DNA from 2 places in the Geodermatophilus sp. URMC 62 genome. Region 1 is predicted to be linked to the other one. Evidence: predicted binding sites of a transcription regulator. Region 1 holds the regulator's gene; the other holds the start of a gene.
What was found. Region 1 encodes LexA, which represses DNA repair genes until DNA is damaged. Its sites were predicted from a motif close to TCGAACANNTGTTCGA; they were not measured.
Positions count from the first base shown of each region.

Region 2: the regulator LexA is predicted to act here: its motif matches at 6,776-6,791, upstream of dinB (DNA polymerase IV).

Region 1 covers NZ_JBRFHY010000001.1:332,071-343,568, reverse strand. The annotation lists gene hflX (GTPase HflX) at 1-827, shown strand, start outside; gene ACU616_RS01590 (phosphatase PAP2 family protein) at 965-1,723, shown strand; gene ACU616_RS01585 (hypothetical protein) at 1,689-2,813, shown strand; gene lexA (transcriptional repressor LexA) at 2,863-3,642, opposite strand; gene ACU616_RS01575 (LysM peptidoglycan-binding domain-containing protein) at 3,931-4,596, shown strand; gene ACU616_RS01570 (hypothetical protein) at 4,731-5,384, shown strand; gene nrdR (transcriptional regulator NrdR) at 5,875-6,423, shown strand; gene ACU616_RS01560 (vitamin B12-dependent ribonucleotide reductase) at 6,549-9,416, shown strand; gene ACU616_RS01555 (hypothetical protein) at 9,617-9,778, shown strand; gene ACU616_RS01550 (ATP-binding protein) at 9,922-10,311, opposite strand; gene ACU616_RS01545 (hypothetical protein) at 10,722-11,069, opposite strand.
Region 2 covers NZ_JBRFHY010000001.1:5,379,565-5,391,062, forward strand. The annotation lists gene ACU616_RS25795 (AAA family ATPase) at 1-963, shown strand, start outside; gene ACU616_RS25800 (DUF58 domain-containing protein) at 969-2,366, shown strand; gene ACU616_RS25805 (transglutaminaseTgpA domain-containing protein) at 2,363-4,807, shown strand; gene ACU616_RS25810 (DUF3040 domain-containing protein) at 5,000-5,428, opposite strand; gene dinB (DNA polymerase IV) at 5,535-6,725, opposite strand; gene ACU616_RS25820 (BatC protein) at 6,968-7,318, shown strand; gene ACU616_RS25825 (cupin domain-containing protein) at 7,633-8,754, shown strand; gene ACU616_RS25830 (sucrase ferredoxin) at 8,774-9,721, shown strand; gene ACU616_RS25835 (alkaline phosphatase family protein) at 9,718-10,911, opposite strand; gene ACU616_RS25840 (class I SAM-dependent methyltransferase) at 10,956-11,498, opposite strand, start outside.

The DNA.
Region 1 (11,498 bases):
CCGGCGGTGGCGGCATCGGTACCCGCGGTCCCGGTGAGACCAAGATCGAGACCGACCGCCGGCGGATCCGGTCGCGGGTGAGCAGGCTGCGTCGCGAGATCGCCGGCATGGCGACTGCGCGCGCGACCCAGCGCTCGGGCCGCGACCGCCACGCCGTGCCGAGCGTGGCCATCGCCGGGTACACCAACGCGGGCAAGTCCAGCCTGCTCAACCGGCTGACCGGCGCCGGCGTGCTGGTGGAGAACGCGCTGTTCGCCACCCTCGACCCGACGGTGCGGCGTGCACAGTCGCCCGAGGGCCGCGAGTACACGCTCACCGACACCGTCGGCTTCGTGCGGCACCTGCCGCACCAGCTCGTCGACGCCTTCCGGTCGACGCTCGAGGAGGTGGCCGGTGCCGACCTGCTGCTGCACGTCGTCGACGGCTCCGACCCCGACCCGCTCGGCCAGATCGACGCGGTGCACGTGGTGCTGCAGGAGATCGACGCCGCGGCGGTGCCCGAGCTGATCGTCGTCAACAAGGTCGACGCCATGACCGAGGACGACGTGCTGACCCTGCGCCGCGCCCTGCCGGGCGCGGTCTGGGTCTCGGCGCGCACCGGCGAGGGCATCGAGCGGCTGCGCGAGATCGTCGCGACCCGGCTGCCGCACCCGGACGTCGAGGTCGAGGTGCTCGTGCCCTACGACCGCGGTGACCTGGTCGCCCGCGTCCACCGCGACGGCGAGGTGCTCAGCGAGCAGCACGAGGCGTCGGGCACCCGGCTCTCCGCGCGGGTGGACGGCGGCCTCGCCGCCGCCCTCGAGCGGTTCGCCGTGCCCGTCGGCTGACCGGTCCTCCCCGCACCCCGCCGCCCGGGTGCCCGGCTCCGCGCCAGGCCCCGGGCGGCTCGCCGTCTGCCCCACCGTCCGCCTCGCCCTCGGGCGGCCGAGGTCACGGACGGGTCACGGGCCGGTACCGTGACCGGATGACCAGCGGCGTGGTGCGGCGCCGGGACGGCGCACCGGCCGGGGACGGGCCCGGCGAGCCCGCCGCCCTGCCCGGTCGCGTGGTGACCCCCGGCCGCCCGCCGTGGTGGCTGCTGCTCGGTGCCTTCCTCGTCGCGTCCGCCGTCACCGTGGACCTGCTCAGCCGCGGCTACCTCGAGTGGGTCGACCTGCGGGTCTCCGAGGCGGTCAGCGGCTGGGACCTGCGCGACTCCCCGGCCTACTGGCCGGTCTGGGCGGTCACCCAGATCGGCGGGCGCGGCACCATCCTCGCGGTGCTGGCCGTCCTGGTCGGCTGGCTGTGCGTGCGGCAGCGGACGCTGCTCCCGCTGGTGCGGGTCCTCACCGCGCTGGCGCTGCTCACCGTCGTCGTCTACGCGTTCAAGTTCGGCACCGGGCGCACCGCCCCGGCCTACCCGGGGTCGTTCTTCCACCGCGACGGGGCCTCCTATCCCTCCGGGCACGTGGCCAACGCCGTGCTCATGTGGGGGGTGGCCCGCTGGCAGGCGGTCGAGTACCGGCTGGGTCCGCGGGTGCAGCGCACGCTGTGGTGGCTCAGCGTGCTCGGGCCGGTGGCCACCGGTGTGGCCATGGTGTCGCTGGACTTCCACTGGGTGACCGACGCGGTGGTCGGCGCGGCCGTCGGCCTCCTGCTGCTGGGCGTGGTTCACGCACTGGACGCAGCCGTGCTGTCACGCTGGCCTCGTGCGCGAGCCGGCCGTCCGTCCGCGCGGTCCTGACAGGCGTCGCGGGCCCGTTTCCGGCCGTCGCAGGGCCCGCCGCGGGGCGGCCGCCCCCGTCTGCCTGGCCCTGACACTGGCGCTGACGCTGGCCGGCGCGCCGTCCGCAGGCGCCCAGGAGCCGGCCGCGGCGTCCGTCCGCTGCCAGGTCACCGATCCGCGGCTGGCCGAGCTGTCGGGCCTCGTCGACGTCGGTGACCGGGTGGTGGTGATGGCCGACGGCGGCGACCAGGTGGCGGTGTACGCGCTGGACGGCACCTGCCAGGTCGTCGACGTCGTGACCGCCCCGCTGGACCCCTACGACCCCGAGGACCTCGCGGTCGGCCCGGACGGCACGGTGTGGCTGGCCGACACCGGGGACAACAACGGCACCCGGGCCACCGTCGCGCTCATCGCTCTGCGTCCCGACGGCGCCACCGCGCTGTACCGGCTGACCTATCCCGACGGCGCGCACGACGCCGAGGCACTGCTGCTGGCCCCGGACGGCACCCCGTACGTGGTGACCAAGGAGGTCCTGGGCGCCAGCCACGTCTACCGGCCGGCCGCTCCGCTGGTGGACGGCGGCACCGTCGGGCTGGCCGACGTCGGCACGGTGTCCTTCACGCTGACCGGCACGCCCGGCGGCCCGGTCGGGCGTGCGGGCCAGCTGCTGGTCACCGGTGGCGCGGTCGCGCGTGACGGCAGCCGGATCGCGCTGCGGACCTACACCGACGCCTACGTCTGGCCGCTGGCCGGCTCCGACGTGCCGGGCGCGCTGGCCGGCGAGCCCGTGCGCGTCGCGCTGCCCGCGGAGCCACAGGGGGAAGCGGTCACCTTCACCGCCGACGGCGGCGCGCTGCTCGTCGCCGGGGAGGGCGTGCCCGGCGACGTCACGCTGGTCCCGGTGCCGGCTGCCACCGCGGCGTCGACGCCGGCTGCGCCGTCGGCCCCGGCCGATCCGTCGCTGGCGGGACTGCTCTCCGGCGACGGTGGCGGCCCCTCGCCGGTCACGGCCGGGCTGGTGGCCGCTGCCGTCGCAGCCGTCCTCGTCTGGATCGGCGGGCGGCTGCGCCGGCGGCGCGACCCGGCCGGCCCACCCGTCGGTCGGTGACCGGCCGACCCGCCCCCACGGGGCGGGTCGCTCAGCGAGCGGTGCGGCGTCAGACCCGGCGCAGCACCGTGACGACACGGCCGAGGATGGTCGCCTCGTCGCCCGGGATCGGCTCGTACGCCGGGTTGTGCGGCAGCAGCCAGACGTGCCCGTCGCGGCGCTTGTAGGTCTTCACCGTGGCCTCGCCCTCGAGCATCGCGGCCACGATCTCACCGTTCTCCGCGGTGGGCTGCTGGCGCACGACGACCCAGTCGCCGTCGCAGATGGCCGCGTCGACCATCGAGTCACCGGCGACGCGCAGCATGAACAGCGTGCCCTCGCCGACCAGCTCGCGGGGGAGGGGGAAGACGTCCTCGACCGCCTGCTCGGCGAGCACCGGGCCACCGGCGGCGATCCGGCCGACCAGGGGCACGTAGGTGGGCGCGCCGGTGTCGGCCGCGGGTGCGCCGGTGGGGGCAGTGGCGGGAGCGGCGGTCTCGCCCGGCGTCTCACCGGGCAGCCGGACGTCGAGCGCGCGGGGGCGGTTGGGGTCGCGCCGCAGCCAGCCCTTCTTCTGCAGCACCGAGAGCTGGTGGGCGACCGACGACGCGGAGGACAGGCCGACGGCCTCGCCGATCTCGCGCACCGAGGGCGGGTAGCCGCGGCGCTCGATCGAGTCGCGGATGACCTCGAGGACCCGGCGCTGCCGCTGCGTCAGGCCGTCGCCGGCCTCCGTGCGGTCGGGGAAGGTGCGGACCGCGCCGGTCCCCTCCCCACCCGCGCCGCTACCCGCGCGGCGGGACGTCCCGCCGGTGCGTGTGCGCTGGCCGGTCCCGCTCGTGCCCGCCACGTCTCCTCCTCGCCGGCCGTGCTGCCACGGCCCTCGTGTCCTGCTCCCGCCCGGCCGCGGTTCGTCGTTCAGGACCGCCGGCTGGACGGGACCGCCTCGGCGCCCGGAGGCGACGGCGGACGGGTGCTGGTCGGACGGTAGCGCCTCGGCGCCGGTACTTCAAACGTGTGTTCGAAACCCGCCAGGAGGTATCGGGGTCGACCCCGTCGGCGGGTTGCGCTAGGAATCGCACAGGCGTTCGATCGAACACGCGTTCGACCAGGTGGCACCGACGAGGAGGAGTGGGTCATGGGCACCGTGCGGCAGGACGTGCTGGAGTTCGACGCGACGGTCCGGGTCCCGTGGCGGCCGTCGCTCCGGCCGGGGGCCGGTGTCGGTGGCGGTGGCGGTGTCGGTGGCGGTGTCGGTGTCGGTGTCGGTGTCGGAGGTGTGGCGGCTGCCGGCCGCCCGGCCCGGCCGGCGGCGCCCGGAGCCCTGCCGGGCTCCGGCCCGCGGGTCGGCGGGCACCTGCGCCCCGTCCCCGACCACCAGGCCGCCGCGGCCGTGCGCACCGCCGGGCCGGCCACCGAGCGGCCCGGCGCCCGGCGCGACCCGGCCCGTCCGAGCGGGCGGCCGCTGCGCTCCGGTGCCACCGGTGGCCCCGTCCGCGGTGGCTGCGCGCCGGCCGCCGTGCGGCTGACCCGGCGGGGGCGGCGCCTCGTCACCGTGCTCGCCCTCGGCGGAGCGGTCGGTCTGGGCGCCTGGCTCGCGCCGCTGGTGGGCGGTGCCGACGGCGGACTGCGGCTCGCGGGGGAGAGCAGCGTCGTCGTCGAGCCGGGCGACACGGTGTGGTCGATCGCGGGGGAGGTCGCCGCGGACGGGGAGGACGTGCGCGTCGTGGTCGACGCCATCGAGGAGCTCAACGACCTCCGGGGCTCGTCCGTCGTGCCCGGCCAGGTCCTCCAGCTGCCGTGAGCGCGCGGTGCGGGGCGTCCGGGTCCGCCCTCGAGCTCCGGCAGACATGGACGAGAGGGCGGCGGCGAGTTCGTCAACCCTCCGCGCGAGGTCGCTCACCGGCCGGAGCAGTACCGGCACCTACGGTCGAGGACGTGTCAGCAGCCGTGAACAGCCGGGCCGCAGTCGTCTTCCGCTCGCCGCAGGACGTCGAGGTGTGCGTGGACGGCGCCTGGGCTCCCGGCGCCATGCTGGGCTGGCGGCACGACGAGCGCGGCGGCTGCCAGGCACAGGTGCGGTGGCGCGACGGGGGCGAGCCGACCTGGGTCGACCTCGCCGGTGTGCGCCTGCCCGAGCGGCACCTGTCCCTCGCGCACACCGCGTCGCCGTCCGAGCCACCGAGCGCCGAGGTCGGCGACCGCGACCGGCAGGACGGTGCGCCCCGTCCCGACGCGACCGTCGTGATGGCCGCGGTGCAGCCGGCACGCCGCACGTTCCGTGCCGGCCGCCGGCACGGCGCCGACGGCACCGCCGAGCAGCCCGCCGACGGGTCCGCCGCAGCGGGCCGGCACCGGGCGCCCGCCGACGGGTCCGCCGGTGCGGGCCGGCACCGGGCGCTCACGGCCGAGATGCCGGCGGTCGCCGTCGGCGCCCCCGCCGTTCCGGACGGCCCCGGCGCCTCCGCGGCGTCCTCCGGGGCGTCCTCCGCGGAGGTCGGGGAGCCGGACCTGCTGACCCGCCCGATCCGCCTCGACGACCTGGCGTCACACCCGCGCGGCGGGCGTCCCGCCGTCCGCCGCCCGGTCTGAGCGCTCCGTCCCGGCGTCCCCGCCGGACGCGGTGGGTCCGGGCCCCGGTGCTGGGCCGGGGCCTCCGCGGGCAGCTCCACCGTCGACGAACCCGCCGTCCGGCAGTGCCCGTGCGCGCGTCCCCCACGCCTGTTCCACCCTCTCCCGCACGCCGACACGCGCGGGCCCTCGGCGTGTCGTGTGGCGGGTGGGGAGCGTGCTCGCGCCTGGTCACCGGTGGGTTGCGAGCACATCGCGGCGGAAGAGACATGCTCGCGTTCGGCTTGCAGATGTAGTGGAGCCCGGCCTAGGGTCCCCCTACATCTAGTAGTTGCTTCGACGGTGGTCCTCCACAGGTCATCCTCAGGACTTCCCCGGGGCATCCACCGGATGTCCCCAGAGGGGTCCACAGACGCGACCCCGAGGGGCGATCAGCGGCCGCCGGCGCGGCCGCCCGGGACCGGTCACCGGTTGCGGGTGACGGGCCGGTCGCGGAGGGAGGTGAACCGCAGTGCGCTGCCCGTTCTGCCACAACCCCGACAGCCGGGTGATCGACTCGCGCGAGGCCGACGAGGGGGCCACCACCCGCCGTCGCCGGTCGTGCCCGGCCTGCGGTCGCCGCTTCACCACGGTGGAGGAGGCGGTCCTCGCCGTCGTCAAGCGCAGCGGCGTCAGCGAGCCGTTCAACCGGGCCAAGGTCGTCGCCGGCGTCCGCCGGGCCTGCCAGGGCCGGCCGGTCGACGAGGACCAGTTGCAGCAGCTGGCCCAGCAGGTGGAGGACGCCATCCGCGCCAGCGGGGCGGCCGAGGTCCCCAGCCACGAGGTCGGGCTGGCCATCCTGCGGCCGCTGCGGGAGCTCGACGAGGTGGCCTACCTCCGCTTCGCCAGCGTCTACCGCGCCTTCACCTCGCTCGAGGACTTCGAGAAGGCCATCACCGAGCTGCGGGCCCGCCACCTCGCCGGCGGCACCCCGCCGCTGCCGGGCATGCAGCTGGACCCACCGCCGCGCCGCCGCGGCGGCGGGCGCAGCCAGCCCGCGGCCGACCGGACCGCCACCTGACCGCACCCCGTCCCGACCGCCGGCAGCACCGCCGGACACCCGAGCACGCCAGGAACGTCAGCACCACCCGCTAGAACGAGTGCGGCTCTTCCCCAGCCGCCGACCACTCCACGAGGGAGAGCTCTGTGACCGAGACCGAGGACCGCTTGTCAGGCCGCACGCGTCGCGCCCCCGCCAAGGCGCCGACCCGGGGGAAGGGCCTGAAGGTCAAGCGGGTCTACACCACCGCCGGGGTGCACCCCTACGACGAGGTCACCTGGGAGCGGCGCGACGTCGTCATGACCAACTGGCGGGACGGCTCGGTCAACTTCGAGCAGCGCGGCGTGGAGTTCCCCGCCGAGTGGAGCATCAACGCCACCAACATCGTCACCACGAAGTACTTCCGCGGCGCCGTGGGCACCCCGCAGCGGGAGAGCAGCCTGCGCCAGCTCATCGACCGGGTGGTGCTCACCTACGGCGCGGCCGGCCGCGAGCACGGCTACTTCGCCAGCGAGGGCGACGCGGAGGTCTTCGAGCACGAGCTGACCTGGATGCTGCTGCACCAGGTGTTCAGCTTCAACAGCCCCGTGTGGTTCAACGTCGGCACCAGCGCCCCGCAGCAGGTCAGCGCCTGCTTCATCCTCGCCGTCGACGACACGATGGACTCGATCCTCAACTGGTACCGCGAGGAGGGGCTGATCTTCAAGGGCGGCTCCGGCGCCGGTCTGAACCTCTCCCGCATCCGCTCGTCGAAGGAGCTGCTGTCCTCCGGCGGCACCGCCTCGGGCCCGGTCAGCTTCATGCGCGGGGCCGACGCCTCCGCCGGGACGATCAAGTCCGGTGGCGCCACCCGCCGCGCGGCCAAGATGGTGGTCCTCGACATCGACCACCCCGACGTCGAGGAGTTCATCGAGACCAAGGCGCGCGAGGAGGACAAGATCCGCGCGCTGCGCGACGCCGGGTACGACATGGACCTCGGCGGCAAGGACATCACCAGCGTCCAGTACCAGAACGCCAACAACTCCGTCCGCGTCTCCGACGAGTTCATGCGCGCGGTGGAGGACGGCACCGGCTTCGGCCTGCGCTCGCGCCTCGACGGCTCGGTCATCGAGACCGTCGACGCCAAGGGCCTCTTCCGCAAGGTCACGAAGGCCGCGTGGGAGTGCGCCGACCCCGGCATCCAGTACGACGACACGATCAACGACTGGCACACCAACCCCGAGACGGGGCGGATCAACGCGTCCAACCCCTGCTCGGAGTACATGAGCCTGGACAACAGCTCGTGCAACCTGGCGTCGCTGAACCTGATGAAGTTCCTCAACGACGACGGGACCTTCGACGCCAAGACCTTCGTCAAGGCCGTCGAGCTGGTCATCACGGCGATGGACATCTCGATCTGCTTCGCCGACTTCCCGACCGAGCCGATCGGGGAGACCACCCGCGCCTACCGGCAGTTGGGCATCGGCTACGCCAACCTCGGCGCGCTGCTGATGGCCACCGGGCACGCCTACGACTCGCGGGGCGGCCAGACGCTGGCCGCGGCGATCACCTCGCTGATGACCGGCACCGCCTACCGCCGCTCGGCCGAGCTCGCCGGCATCGTCGGCGCCTACGACGGCTACGCCCGCAACGCCGACGCCCACGCCCGGGTGATGCGCAAGCACGCCGCGGCCAACGACGCCATCCGCCCGGTCGGCGCCGACGACGCCGACGTGCTGCGGGTCGCCACCGCCCAGTGGCAGGACTGCCTGGAGCTCGGCGCCGACAACGGCTGGCGCAACGCGCAGGCCTCGGTGCTGGCGCCCACCGGCACCATCGGCTTCATGATGGACTGCGACACGACCGGCATCGAGCCGGACTTCTCGCTGGTCAAGTACAAGAAGCTGGTCGGCGGCGGGTCCATGCAGATCGTCAACCAGACGGTCCCGCGGGCGCTGAAGAGCCTGGGCTACCAGGACGAGCAGGTCGAGGCGATCGTCGAGTACATCTCCGAGCACGGCCACGTCGTCGACGCGCCGAGCCTGCGCCCGGAGCACTACGAGGTCTTCGACTGCGCCATGGGCGAGCGGGCCATCTCCCCGATGGGCCACGTCCGCATGATGGCCGCGGTGCAGCCGTTCATCTCCGGCGCCATCAGCAAGACGGTCAACATGCCGGAGACGGCGACCGTCGAGGACGTCGAGAACATCTACTTCCAGGGCTGGAAGCTCGGCCTCAAGGCACTGGCGATCTACCGCGACAACTGCAAGGTCGGCCAGCCGCTGTCCGACGCCAAGGCGAAGAAGAAGACCGACGAGGTCCAGGTGGAGGCCGCTCCGGTCGCCACGACGTCGCACCCGGTCCGCCGCCGGCTGCCCAAGAAGCGGCAGAGCATGACGACGTCCTTCAGCGTCGCCGGCGCCGAGGGCTACATGACCGCCGGGATGTACGAGGACGGCAGCCTCGGTGAGGTGTTCCTCAAGCTCGGCAAGCAGGGCTCGACCCTGGCCGGTGTCATGGACGCCTTCTCGATCGGCATCTCGATCGCACTGCAGCACGGTGTGCCGCTGGAGACCTACATCCAGAAGTTCACCAACATGCGCTTCGAGCCGGCCGGCATGACCGACGACCCGGACATCCGGATCGCCCAGTCGGTGATGGACTACATCTTCCGTCGCCTGGCGCTGGACCACCTGCCGGTCGACACCCGCGCCACCCTCGGCATCTTCAGCGCCGAGGAGCGCGCCGCTCAGGTGGCGGGGAGCTACGGCTCGGCCTCCACCGCGGACGTCGTCGAGGAGGAGGAGGTCGACGTCGAGGCGCTGCGCGGCTCGGTGCCCACCGAGGCGCCCCCCAAGCCGGAGCCGGCGGCCGACAAGCCGGTCACGGAGGCGCACTCCTCGGCCGAGCTGTTCGAGCTGGTGACCGGCACCGCCACCGACGCGCCGCTGTGCATGACCTGCGGCACGAAGATGCGCCCGGCCGGCAGCTGCTACGTCTGCGAGGGCTGCGGCTCCACCAGCGGCTGCAGCTGATGGCGAGGCTCGCCGGGATGTCAGCGCGATCCTCGCCTGATGTCCCGGCGGGATCGCCGAAATGTCACAGCGGCTCGCGGTGACATTGTGTATCAAGGTCGCGAAACCAGCGATCTTGGAATACCAGACCCCGGCCGCCCCGGCCCTCCTCGGAGGGCCGGGGCGGCTGCGCGTGGAGCCCCACGAGAGAGGACAGGCGCGTGACCCAGCCCCCGTCACCGCCGCGGCGACCCCGCCCGGTCGCCGGCACCGCCTACGCGCGGCATGCCCGCACCGGCGGCCGGGTCGCCGGCACCGCCTACGCCCCGCCGCCCCCGGCCGAGGCCGGTGACGGCAACTCCGTGGAATGGCTACGGCGGTAGCGAGCTCCACCCGGATCCATTCGCACCGGCGCCGCGGTCGAGCTGACGGAGCTCCGGCGCCGGGCTGCGTCGACCGAGTGATCGCCGAGCCCTCGAACGCCGCCGAGGCGCTGGGGCGCTTGGGCCCGCGGTGCGAATCGGGATCACGGGGACGTGTGGTCGATGCGAGCCCAGACGGTCTTGCGGTGCCCGTCGGTGGTCCAGCCGTGTGCGTCGCACAGCCGGGAGACCAGGTGCAGTCCGAGGCCGCCGTTCGCCGGATCGCGGCCGATGGCGGGACTGGGCGGCCGGTCCGCCGCGGCGTCGCTGACCTCGAGCAGCCACGAGGTGTCGTTGCTGGTCACGGTGACTTCGACCGGGCCGCGGCCGTGCCGCACCGCGTTGGAGGCCAGCTCCTCGTAGGCCAGCAGCAGGCGCTCGACCGCGCCCTCGTCGGCGCCGGGCGGGCGGGCGCCGTCGTGCAGGGCGGCGGCCAGCCCGCGCCGGCAGGCGGTCAGCTCGGCTGGGCCGGCCGGTACCCAGCGCGCGATCACGTGAGCGCTCCCCGGTTCCGGCCGCGGCCGTTGCCCCCACGCCGACGGGCTCACGCCGGTGGCTTCGGTACTCACCGGCGGAGGTCGCATCGGGCGCGTGACCGGGCGGCGTGCTGCTCAGCGGACGGTGCCATGACCTGCCTCGATCCCTCGGGGATCGTCATGGACCGCTGGATGTGCCTCGCGACAGCCCACAGGGATGACGTCACCGGCAGGGTGCGAGCGCGGGCCGGGACGGGAACCGGCGGACGACTGCCTCGCCCACCGTGGCCGGCCACAACGGTCAACGCCAACCCGCTGATGGAACAGGACCGGCCCTGGGTCGGCCAGGTACCCCGGTCGGAAGCTGCGCACACTCGACCGCACGGTCAGGGGTGATCGGGCTGACAGCCGCTCCGCCGGGCGCCCGCTCAGGCGTGTGCTGTTGCCGGCACGTGATGGCGGCGGCGCTGGACGAGCTGCGGGGTCTCAGCCGATCCCTCGGTCCGCGAGGCCGCGGGCCGAGCGTTCGGTAGTTCCCGGTAGGGGGCCAGGCTCGGGTGCCCGAGCTCCCACAGGCATTCGTTGAGGGCCTGGGTCAGGGGGTTGTGCTCGGAGGTCGGCCAGGCGGCGGTGCCGGCGAGGTACTCGACGAGCGCGGCACGAGGCCGGCTCCCGCCCAGCTCGGTGTAGCGCCACCACAGGTCGGCGACGCTCAGGGCACCCAGCCGCCAGGCAAGGACGGTCAGTGCGCTGGCGGGCGCGGTGAAGGGGGGCACCGGGAACCTCGAGGTCGTCGGGGCGTCGGTGCGCCCCGAGGGGCGCTGTGCCGGCGGGCTGGATCCGATCCGAGGCCCGCTGCTCGACCAAGATCGACACCGGCCGCCACCCCGATCCGGGCTCGCGGCTGGTGACGCCAGTGTGCGCGCTGCAGCGGCGGAGGGCCAGCGGCTCACCTTCGATGCCGCGGCATCTGAGTGGCCGGCGCCGGTGTGGACATTTCGAGTGCGGCGTGCGCGTAGGGTGAGGGACCAGGCGGTCACACGCTCACGGCGAGTCGGCGCCGTTCCGATGACCGGACCCCGGACGTTGCAGCACTCGGCCCCGGTTCTTCGTCCCCGTCGTCCTCTCGTGGACGACCGGGACGCCAATCTCGGACTGTCGCGAGGTGTCACCCGCAGTCCGTCGTAGAGCAGAGACCGCCGTGT
Region 2 (11,498 bases), 5.0 Mb from region 1:
GCGGACGGGAGGGCCGGACCCCCGGTCGACGTCGCCACGGAGGGCGCGCGCATCGCGGCCAACGTCTCCCGCGTCGTCCAGGGCAAGCCCGGCGTCGTGCACCTGGCGCTGGTCGTGCTGCTGGCCGAGGGCCACCTGCTCGTCGAGGACGTCCCCGGGGTGGGCAAGACGACGCTGGCCAAGGCCCTCGCCGCGTCGATCGACGCCAGCGTGCGCCGCATCCAGTTCACCCCCGACCTGCTCCCCAGCGACGTGACCGGCGTGTCGGTCTACGACCAGGAGAGCCGCGCCTTCGAGTTCAAGCCGGGCGCGGTCTTCGCCAACGTCGTCGTCGCCGACGAGATCAACCGCGCCTCGCCCAAGACGCAGTCGGCGTTGCTGGAGTGCATGGAGGAGCGGCAGGTCACCGTCGACGGCGTCAGCTACGAGCTCGCCCGGCCCTTCCTCGTCGTCGCCACGCAGAACCCGGTGGAGATGGAGGGCACCTATCCCCTCCCCGAGGCCCAGCGCGACCGCTTCACCGCCCGGGTCTCGATGGGCTACCCCGACCGGGAGGCCGAGGTCGCCATGCTCGACGACCGCGGCACCACCGACCCGCTGGCCACGCTGGGCCCGGTCGCCGACGCCGCCGCGGTGCGCGCGATGGTCGAGGCGGTGCAGGGGCTGCACGTCTCCGACGCCGTCCGCCGCTACGTCGTCGCCCTGGTGGAGGCCAGCCGCCGCTCCCCCGAGCTGCGCCTGGGCGCCTCGCCGCGGGCGGGTCTGCAGCTGCTGCGCACCGCCCGCGCCGCCGCCGCGCTGGCCGGCCGCGACCACGTCCTGCCCGACGACGTCCAGGCGATGGCCACGCCGGTGCTCGCCCACCGCCTGCTGCTGACCGCCGACGCGGCCGCCGCCCGGCGCACGCCCGAGCAGGTGGTGGCCGGGCTGCTGTCCTCCGTCCCCGTCCTGCGGGGGCGCTGAGCCCCGTGACCGGCCCGCTGCGGACCGCGCTGACGTCGCTCACCCTGCGCGGCCGCTGCCTGGTGGCCGCCGGGGCCACGCTCCTGGGGCTCGGCGCGCTGCTCGGTGAGCAGCCGCTGGTCCAGCTCGCCGTCTTCGTGCTGGCCCTGCCGCTGCTGTCGGCGCTGGCCGTGGCCCGGCAGCGCGCCCGTGTCGCCGCCCGCCGCACCGTGGCACCGGCGCGGGTGCCGCGCGGGGAGGACGCGGAGGTGCTGCTCGAGGTCACCAATCCCGAGCGGCGCGCCGGCCGGCTGTGGCTGCTGACCGAGGCGCTGCCCGCCGAGCTCGGCCGCTCCCCCCGCTTCGTCGTCGCGCGGCTGGCCGGCGGCGGCACCGCTGCGCTGCGCTACCGCGTGCACGGCAGGCGCCGCGGCCGCTTCCGGCTCGGTCCGCTGCGGCTGCGGCTGGTCGACCCCTTCGGGCTGGTGCAGCGCACCAGCAGCGGCACCGACGACGCCCCCCTGCTCGTGGTGCCCCGGGTGCGGCCGCTGGGTCCGGGCGGCCCGGGCGGCGGGCACGGCGGGGGCGGCGACGGCGCCCGCCGCTCCCTCGCGGTGCACGGGGAGGACGACGTCAGCACCCGCGCGTACCGGCACGGCGACGACCTGCGCAAGGTGCACTGGCGGGCCACCGCCCGGACCGGCGAGCTCATGGTGCGGATGGAGGAGCGGCCGTGGCGCGCCCAGGCGGCGCTGCTGCTGGACACCCGCGCCCGCGCCCACCTGCTCAGCCGGGCCGCCGTGCCCGGCGCGGCCGCCGGGACCGCCGTCCCGGGGCCGCCCGGCGACCCGGCGCCGCCGCCGGACAGCCTCGAGTGGCTGGTGGAGGCCGCGGCGAGCATCGGCACGCACCTGGCCCGCCGCGGCGCGGAGCTGCGGGTGGTCACCGACGCCGGGGAGCTGGACCCGACCGACGGGCACGGCGGCCACGGCCGCGGCGGCCTGGGTCCCGGCGAGCTGCTCGACCGGCTGGCCGGGCTGGCGCCCTCCCGCGGCACGCGCCTGGGCCCGGCGGTGGAGCTGCTCGGCCGGGTGGCCGGTGACGGCCCGGTGGTGGCGCTGCTCGGTGCCGTCGGCCCCGAGGACCTCGCCGAGCTGGTCGCGACCCGCTCGGGCCCGGCCTCCGACGTCGCCGTCCTGCTCGACGTGGGCAGCTGGGCCGAGGCCGGCCGCGGCCGGCGGGCGCTGTCGGCGTCCGCGCGCGGGACGCTCTCCGGCCAGCTGGAGCGGTCGGCGTCGCTGCTGCGCGGCGCCGGCTGGCAGGTCGTCGTCGCCTCCGCCGACCGCACGGTGGAGGCCGTGTGGACCGAGCTGGCGCACACCCGCGGGTCGGGGACGCGCAGCGCGCAGGGGGTGCCGGCGTGACGACGCTCGCTCCGCCGCCGGTCCGCACCGGCGCGCCCGCACCGGCCGCCGTCGCGCCGGCCGTCGCGCCGCCGCCCGGCCCGCGACCGCCGGACACGCTGCGCCGCGAGGGCGGCACCGCGCTGGCCGCCGCGGTGGCGACCGCCCTGGGCGCCTGCTCGCTGCTGCCGGTCTTCGTCCGCCCCGCCTGGGTGCTGCCAGCGCTGTCGGCCGTCGCCGTCGTCGCCGCCGGGGGGCTCGTGCTGCGCGCGGCGGGGACGGCGCTGTGGGACTGGGCCTCCGGGGGCCGCGCGGTGCCGTCCCGGGTCGCCGCCGCCGCGGTCCCCCTCGTCCCGCTCGGCCAGCTGGCGCTGCTGACCTGCCTGATGACCGCGCAGTTCGCCCCCGGCCGGGCCCTCGGCGGCTGGCTGCCCACGCCCGCCTCCCTCGACGCCCTCGGCACGGTGCTGCTCGACGGCTCCGCCGAGATCCGCGAGCAGTCGACGCCGGCCCTGCCGCTCACCGGGCTGCTCGCGCTCACCGTGCTGCTCGTGGGCCTGGTCGCGGTGACCGTCGACCTGGTCGCCGTCGGCGGCCGGCAGCCGGCGCTGGCCGGGCTGGGCCTGCTGGTCCTGTTCTGCGTGCCGGTCAGCACGGTGACCGGCAGCGTGGGGCTGCCCGCGCTGGCCGCCCCGGCGGCCGGGCTGGCGCTGCTGCTGTGGACCGACCAGTCCCGGCGGCTGGCCGCCCGCTCCGGGGGGACCGGGACGCGCCGCGGCGCGGGGACGCTCGCCGCCACCGGCACCGCCGCGCTGGCGCTCGTGGCCGCGGTCGTGCTCGGCAGCCTCGTCCCGACGCTGCCCGAGGGCCGGCTGGCCGCCGGCTTCGGCCCGGGTGGGGGCGGCGGGTCCACCGGCACCGCGCTCGACCCGGCCGCGGCGCTGCAGGGCCAGCTGACGCTGCCCGAGCCGATCGACCTGCTGCGCGTGGACAGCTCGGTCCTGGAGCCGGGCTACCTGCGGGTGGTGACGCTCGACGTCTACGACGCCGAGGACGGCTGGACGGTCGGCAACCTCGACGGCGAGGCGTCGGTGGCCCAGCGCGAGGACCTCGCACCGCTGCCGGGCCACCGCGAGGGACGGGTGGTGGAGGCGACGATCACCGCCGTCGGCCACGACGACCGGTTCCTGCCGGTGCTCGCCTCCCCCCTGTCGGTGGCCATCGACGACCCCGGGGCGTGGCGGTTCGACCCGGCCACCGGCACGGTCTTCGGCCGCGACGTCACCACCGCCGGCCGCAGCTACCGCGTCACCGCCGTCGAGCCACAGCCCACCGAGGAGGAGCTGCGCGCGTCGGCACCGCTGCCGGCGGGCGACCCGGTGCTCGAGCGCGACACCGCCCTGCCGGTCCTGGACCCGAGCGTCACCGACCTGGTGGCCACGCTCACCGCCGGGGCGGCCACGCCGTACGACGCGGTGCGCGCCATCCACGACTCGTTCTCCCGGGAGAACGGCTTCGTCTACAGCCTCTCCACCGCGCCGGGCACCGGCGGCGACGACCTCGCCGACTTCCTGCGCCTCAAGCAGGGCTACTGCGAGCAGTACGCCGGCGCGATGGCCGCGATGGTCCGCGCCGCCGGGATCCCCGCCCGGGTCGCCCTGGGCTACACGCCCGGCCGCGTGCAGCCCGGCGGCGGGCGGCTGGTGACCAGCGACGACGCGCACGCCTGGGTGGAGGTCTGGTTCGACGACCTGGGCTGGGTCCCGTTCGACCCGACACCGATCGACACCGAGCGGGCCGTCGAGCTGCCCTGGGCGCCGCGGCCGGCCGACCAGGAGGTCCTCGAGCGCCCGACCGACGTGCCGACCGCACCGACCCCGGCGCCGATCGTCCCCGTCCCGCAGGTCGACCGGGCGCCCGACGCCGCGCCGCAGGGCCGGGCCGCCGCCCGGGACACCTCGGCGGCCCGCCCGGTGCTGGTGGCCGCCGGCGTCCTGCTCGGGCTGGGCGCGCTGCTGGCCGCCCCCGCCGCCGCCCGCGCGCTGCAGCGGCGGCGCCGGCTGGCCGACGGGGACCCGGCCGCGCTGTGGGACGAGCTGGCCGCCACCGCCCGCGACCTCGGCCTGCCCTGGGACCCGGCGCACACCCCGCGGCAGCAGGCCGCGTCGCTGGGCCGCACGCTCGGGTCGCCCGGGGGCAGCGGCGCGCACCGGGCCGGTGGCCAGGGCGCCGGCGACGCGGTCGAGCGGCTGGCCCGCGCCGAGGAGGCGGCCAGCTACGGCCGCCCGGGCGCGGCCGGCGACCCGGCGCTTCCCGCGGCGCTGGGCACCGCCCGGCGGGGGCTGGCGGCGGCGGTGCCGCTGCGGGTCCGGCTGCGGGCCCTGCTGTGGCCGGCCTCGCTGGGCGACGCCGTCTCCGCCGCGGTCACCTCCCGGCTCCCGCGCCGCCGCCGGCCCGCCTGACCCGGAGGAGGACCCCGTCGCCCGCGGCGGCGTCCGGCCGTCCCGGGGGCAGGGAGGAGACCGGTGCGTCCGGCGAGCGCACCCTCGCCGCCCGCGCGCGGCCGGCGGGGACCCCGGGAACGCCGACGGCCGCCGTCCCGGAGGGGACGGCGGCCGTCGGCGCTGGAGGTGGGGCTGCGGGTCCGAGGCGGGCTACTGGTCGTAGCGGCGGCGGAAGCGCTCCTCGAGGCGGTTCTTCAGCGGCTGACGACGGGGCCGGCCCCCGCGGCCGCGCGCCGTGCTCCCGCCGCGCTGGCCGGCCGGGCCGGTCTCGACGGCGCCGGTGGCGGAGCGGTAGTTGAGGACGCCGAGGGCGGCACCGCCGAACATCACCAGGAAGCCGAGCACCCCCAGCGGGACGGACGGGGCGACAGCGCCTCCGACGAGGACGGCCAGACCCACCAGCACCAGCAGCGCACCGAGTTGCAGCTTCCGCCGGGCCTTGAGCCTGCGGTCACCCGTGCGGACGGAGGAGGCGAACTTGGGATCGTCGTCGACGAGGGCGCGCTCGATCTGCTCCAGCAGTCGCTGCTCGTGCTCGGAGAGCGGCACCGAGACCTCCATGTGGGCGGAGCCGGACACCCCCGGGTGTCTACCCGGGGGTGACACCGAGGATACGAGCCGATTGCGGGGTGCGAAAGGCGAGTGCGTGGCGACCCGCCGGGAGACCGCTGCCGGGTCCTCACGATCACTCCCGGGGGTGGCCGTCGCGCACCCGCCGGTCGCCGTCGCGGCGCAGCAGCGTGGCCGGGCGGACGGCGCCGGCACCGAACCGGCGGGCCGCCCGGTCGGCGGCGATCTCGGCGTCGCGGCGGCCGTGCTGGCGGGCGCCGAGCTCGAGCTGGCGGGGCGCCGACCCGGCCGGCACCAGCCGCTCGGCCCGCACCCCGACCAGCCGGATCCGGGCGCGGTCCAGGCCGAGGGCGTCGAAGAGGGCGCGAGCGGTCTCGTACAGCTCCTGCCCGACGTCGGTGGGGACGCCGAGGGTGCGGCTGCGGGTGATCGTCGTGAAGTCGGCGAACCGGACCTTGACGCTCACCGTCCGGGCCAGCCAGCCGCCCGCGCGCAGCCGGCCCGCCGTCCGCTCGGCCAGCCGCAGCAGCTCCTGGTGGACGACGGCGGGGTCGTCGACGTCCGTGCCGAAGGTCTCCTCGTGGCCGGCCGACCGCTCCGGCTCGTCGGGGACCACCCGGCGCGGGTCGCGGCCCCACGCCAGCTCGTGCAGGTGGCTGCCCGCGGCCTGCCCCACCGCCCGCTGCAGGGTGCGCGCGGGCACGTGCGCGAGGTCGCCCACCGTCCGCAGCCCCAGCCGCAGCAGCACCTCCTCGGTCTTCGCGCCGACGCCCCACAGCGCGCCGACCGGCAGCGGGTGCAGGAAGTCGATGACCTCGGCCGGGCGGACGACGAGCAGCCCGTCGGGCTTGGCGCGGGTGGAGGCGAGCTTGGCCACGAACTTGGTGCCGGCCACGCCGACCGAGCAGGTGATGCCCTGCTCGTCGTAGACCCGGGCGCGCAGGTACTCGCCGATCTCCGCGGCGTCACCGAGCCGGCGGCCGGCCCCGGAGACGTCGAGGAACGCCTCGTCCAGGCTCAGCGGCTCCACCAGCGGGGTGATCGAGCGGAACAGCGCCATGACCGACCGGGAGACCTCGGCGTAGAGCGCCACGTCGCCGGGCAGCACGGTGGCGGTGGGGCACAGCCGCAGCGCCCGGGCGGTGGGCATGGCGGCGTGCACCCCGTACGCCCGCGCCTCGTAGGTCGCCGAGGTGACCACCCCGCGGTTGCCGGCCCCGCCCACGATCACCGGCGTGCCGGCCAGCTCGGGGTGCCGGCGCACCTCGACGCTGGCGAAGAAGGCGTCCATGTCGACGTGCAGCACGGTGCACCCCTCCGCCCGCCCCCGCGACGGCGCCACGGACACCCCTCCCCTCGAACACCTGTTCGCACCGACGCGAGGAGGGTAGCGGCCCGTCCGGGCGGGGTGCGCCCTCGTCCGGAGTGTCGTCGCGTGTCGGGAAACGGCTGGTCGGGCCATGTGTGGCGAGGCGCGGAACGGGTTAGGTGGGACGCGACCGACCGCCGGCCGGCGGACGGTCCCGACCCGGATCCCGGAGGAGCCCGATGGCGCTCGACGACGACGACATGACCAGCACGGAGGGCCCGGCCGACAGCGGTGCCGGCGAGGGCACGCCAGGCCAGCACGACGGCGGTGCCGACGGCGGTGCCGACGGCGGCGCGGGCCACGACGGCGGCGCGGACGGTGGCGCCGACGGCGGCGCCGGTCACGGCCCGGCCGACGGTGGTGCGGACGGTGGCGCCGACGGCGGTGCCGACGGCGGTGCGGACGGCGGCGCGGACGGCGGCGCGGACGGCGGCGCCGGTCACGGCCCGGCCGACGGCGGTGCGGCCGGTGGCGGTTCGGACGGCGGCGCCGACGGCGGTGCCGACGGTGGCGCGGACGGTTCGGCCTGAGCCAGGACCCGACAGGCACGGGGCCGGGCGGAGGCGACCTCCGCCCGGCCCTGCGCCGGTGCACGCACCTCGACCCGGAGGTCTTCGCCGAGCGGCACTGGTCCCGCCGCCCCCTGCTCGCCCGCGCCGAGGACACCGGTGAGTCCTTCGCCGACCTGCTGACCCTGGCCGACGTCGACGAGCTGCTGTCCCGTCGCGGCCTGCGCACCCCGTTCCTCCGCATCGCCAAGGACGGCGCCGTCGTCGACCCGAAGCGGTTCACCACCTCCGGGGGCGCCGGTGCCGAGGTCGCCGACCAGGTCTCCTCCGACGCCGTGCTGCGGCTGTTCGCCGACGGCAGCACCGTCGTCCTGCAGGGCCTGCACCGGCTCTGGCCGCCGCTGATCGAGTTCGCCGACTCCCTCGCCGCCGACCTGGGGCACCCGACGCAGGTCAACGCCTACGTCACCCCGCCGTCCTCGCGCGGGTTCAGCCCGCACTACGACGTCCACGACGTGTTCGTGCTGCAGGTGGCCGGCGAGAAGCACTGGCGCATCCACGAGCCGGTGCTGCCCGACCCGCTGCGCACCCAGCCGTGGAACGACCGCGCGGCCGACGTCGCCGCCGCCGCGGAACGCGAGCCGGTGATCGACGCCGTCCTGCGCCCCGGCGACGCCCTCTACCTGCCCCGCGGCTACCTGCACTCGGCGGTGGCGCTCGGGCAGACCAGCGCGCACCTGACCATCGGGGTGCACCCGGTCACCCGCTGGGCGGCCGCGGAGTCGGCGCTGGATCTGGTGCGGGCGCTGGCCGCCGACGACCGCGAGCTGCGCCGCTCGCTGCCGGTGGGCCTGGACCTCGCCGACCCGGCGACCGTGCGCGAGGACGTCACCACGGTCCTCGCCGCGCTGCGGGACTGGCTGGACCGGATCGACCCCGACGAGGTGGCCGACCGGCTGCGGGCGCGCACGTGGGACCAGGTGCGCCCCGAGCCGGTCGCGCCGCTGGCCCAGGCGACCGCGGCCGCGGCCCTCACGCCCGACACCGTGCTGCGGCTGCGCCGCCGGCTGCGCTGCAGCCTGCGCCCCGCCTCCGACGGCCGGGCCGGGGACGACCGGGTCGTCCTGCTCGGTGGGCGGCGCCGGCACCAGTTCCCCGCCGCCACCCGGCCCGCGCTGGCCGAACTGCTGGCCGCCGGGGAGCTCAAGGTCGCCGACCTGCCCGGGCTCGACGCCGACGACCGGCTCGTCCTCGCCCGGCGGCTGGTCACCGAGTCGATCGCGGTGGTGGCCGACGCCGCCCTCCCCGGCGGGGCCGACGCCGCCCGGACCGGCGGGGCCGTCGACGGCGTCCCCGCCACCGCCCCGGAGCCGGGCCCGCACGGTCCCGGTGCCCCCGCGCCGGACGCCGGCGGGGACGATGGGGAGCGTGCCGACGCCCTCGGGACCGGGTCGTGAGCCCGCAGCCCAGCTCCGGGTGAGCGCCCCGACGGCCGCCGCTCCCTCCCCCCGCGGCCGGATCGACCCGACCCGCTGCTCGGTGACCGCCGAGGCGCGGGGCGACTCCCCCGCGGGCACGGCCGGGCCGGCGCAGCGCTGGCTGCTCATCGAGCAGCCGGGGCCGTGGGGGCGCGACGCGCTGACCCAGTCCCGGTTCGACCGGGGGGTGGCCGCCGGCCTGACCGCCCGCGCCCGGGCCGAGGGCGTGCGGGTGCTGCTGGTCCGCCGCCCCGGCGACCGCCTGGCCGACTCCGGCCGCCGCTGGGCCTACGTCGACGCCCGGCCGGGCTCCGAGGGGCTGTGGTGGTCGGTGCGCGACGGCGACGCCGACCTGCTCGACGCCCCGTGGGACGGGTCGGTGGGCGAGCGGACGCAGCGCCCCACCTACCTGGTGTGCACGCACGGCCAGCACGACGCCTGCTGCGCGCTGCGCGGCCGGCCGCTGGCCCGCGCGCTGCCCGCCCCCGGCCCGGCCGACGTGTGGGAGTGCAGCCACCTCGGCGGCTGCCGGTTCGCGGGCAACGTGCTCGTGCTGCCGCACGGGTTCGCCTACGGGCAGGTGTCCGGCGACGGTGCCGACCTCGTCGCCGCCCACGCGCGCGGCCAGGTGGCGCTGCCGTGGCTGCGCGGCCGGTCGGGGCTGCCCATGCCGGCGCAGGCGGCGCAGGCGGCCGCGCGCGCGGAGCTCGGGCTGCTCGGGGTCGACGACCTGCCCCTGCGCTCCTCCCGCAAGCTGCCCGGGTCCGCCGCCGAGGAGGCCGCCGGTGTCGAGCGCTTCGAGGTGGTGCTGGCCGGCCCGGACGGCGACGTCGTCGTCCGCGTGGAGAGCCGGCCCTCCGAGGAGGCGGCGCAGCTGACCTGCCGGGCGCTGCACCCGGCGCACTCCCGGACCTGGACGGCCCTGTCGGTGTCGCCGGCCGGCTAGTGCAGGCCGGGCCCGCGGGCGAGCAGCAGGGGGATCGCCAGCTCGGCGTCGGTGAGCGAGCCGTGGTAGCCGACCAGCCGGCTGGGGCCGGGCTCGGTGGTGCCGGCGGTCATCGCCCACGGGCCGCGGGCCAGCGCGACGACGTCGCCGATGCGGGCGGCCAGCCCGCCGTCGACGGGGCCGAAGACGCCGCTGGCCACCGCCTCCTCGCGGCTGGTGACCCAGGCGCGGTCACCGAGGACGCCGCGCCAGGCGTCGAGGACGTCGCCGGCCGCGCCGGGGACGGCGTGCACGTAGCGGGCGCGGGGCTCGCCGGCCAGCAGGGCGACGCCGTCGAGGAGCACGGGCTCCTCGTCGAGGTCGACGCGGGTGTGCGGGGGGACGTCGAGCATGCCGTGGTCGGCGGTCACCAGCAGGGCGGCGTCGTCGGGCAGGCCGGCGACCACCTGCTCCACCAGCCGGTCGACCAGCGCGAGCTGCAGCCGCCAGCTCTGGGAGTCCAGCCCGCGGACGTGCCCGGTCAGGTCGAGCTCGGGCGTGTAGCCGTAGACCAGGCCGGCCGGCGCCGCGGCCAGGGACTGCAGGACCACCGCGGCCAGGTCGCCGGCGCCGACTGTGCCCGAGTAGCCGGCGCCGCGGTAGGCCGCCGTGCTCAGGCCCGAGCCGCGGTAGGCGTAGGGCGCGACGGCGGTGACCGGGACGCCGGCCGCGGCGAGCTGCTCGAAGACCGTCGGCCGGGCCTGCCACACCGCGGGGTCGGGGTCGTCGGCCCACTGCACGTGGTTGAGGGTGCGGTCCTCGCCGGGGACGGCGGTGACGAAACCCAGGACGCCGTGCCCGCCCGGGGGGACGCCGGTGCCCAGGGTGGTGAGGCTGACCGGGGTGGTGCTCGGGCAGGGGGCGGCCAGGTCGCCGGCGGGGGTGGCCAGGCCGGCGAGCACCGGGGCGAGCGCGGCGTGCGCGCGCAGCAGGTGCGCGCCGAGCCCGTCGACGAGCAGGACCGCGACCCGGCGGGCGCCGGCCAGGGCCGCGGTGAGACCGAGCGGGTCGGGCGGCAGGTCGCCGCGGTCGACGGGGACGCCGAGGGCCGCGGCCACGCCGGGCAGGACGTCGGCGAGGGTGGCCGCGCCGTAGGCGGGGCGGGTGAGGCCGGGTGGCAGCGGACGGACCCCGTCCTCCCCACCCTTCACGAGCTCAGGGCGGCCCCCGGGACGAGGCCGACTCGGACTCGACATCAGGGGCGGGTCGCCAGCACATGCAGGCCCGTGGCGACGTCGCGGTAGGGCGAGGTGCCGGCCAGCGCGAGCTCGAGGCGGCGGACGGCCTCGGGGTCGGCGCCGGAGGCGGCGTCGAGCAGGTCGGTGACGACGGCGACCCCGCGCCAGGGGCCCGGCTGCAGGCCGGCGTCGGTGACGAGGGCGAGCAGGTCGTCGGGGCCGAAGCGGCGGCGGGCCGGGCGGGTGCGGCCGGGGGCGGGGTCGCGGTCCTCGAGCAGCGCGAGGGCCTCCTTGGGGTGCCCGCCGAGGGCGCGGGCGAGGACGGCGCCGGCACGGTTGGCGGTGGCGATGCTCACCTGGCCGCCGGGGCGCAGCGCGCGGGTGATCTCGCGGAGGGTGGCCGAGGGGTCGTCGACGACCTCGAGCACCGAGTGGCAGAGGGCGAGGTCGTACCCGTCGTCCCCCGCGTGGTCGTCGAGGGGCAGCTCGTGCAGCAGGTCGCCGTCGCCCTGCAGGCCGCGGACGCGGTCGCCGACACCGGCGGTCTGTGCGCGCCGCCG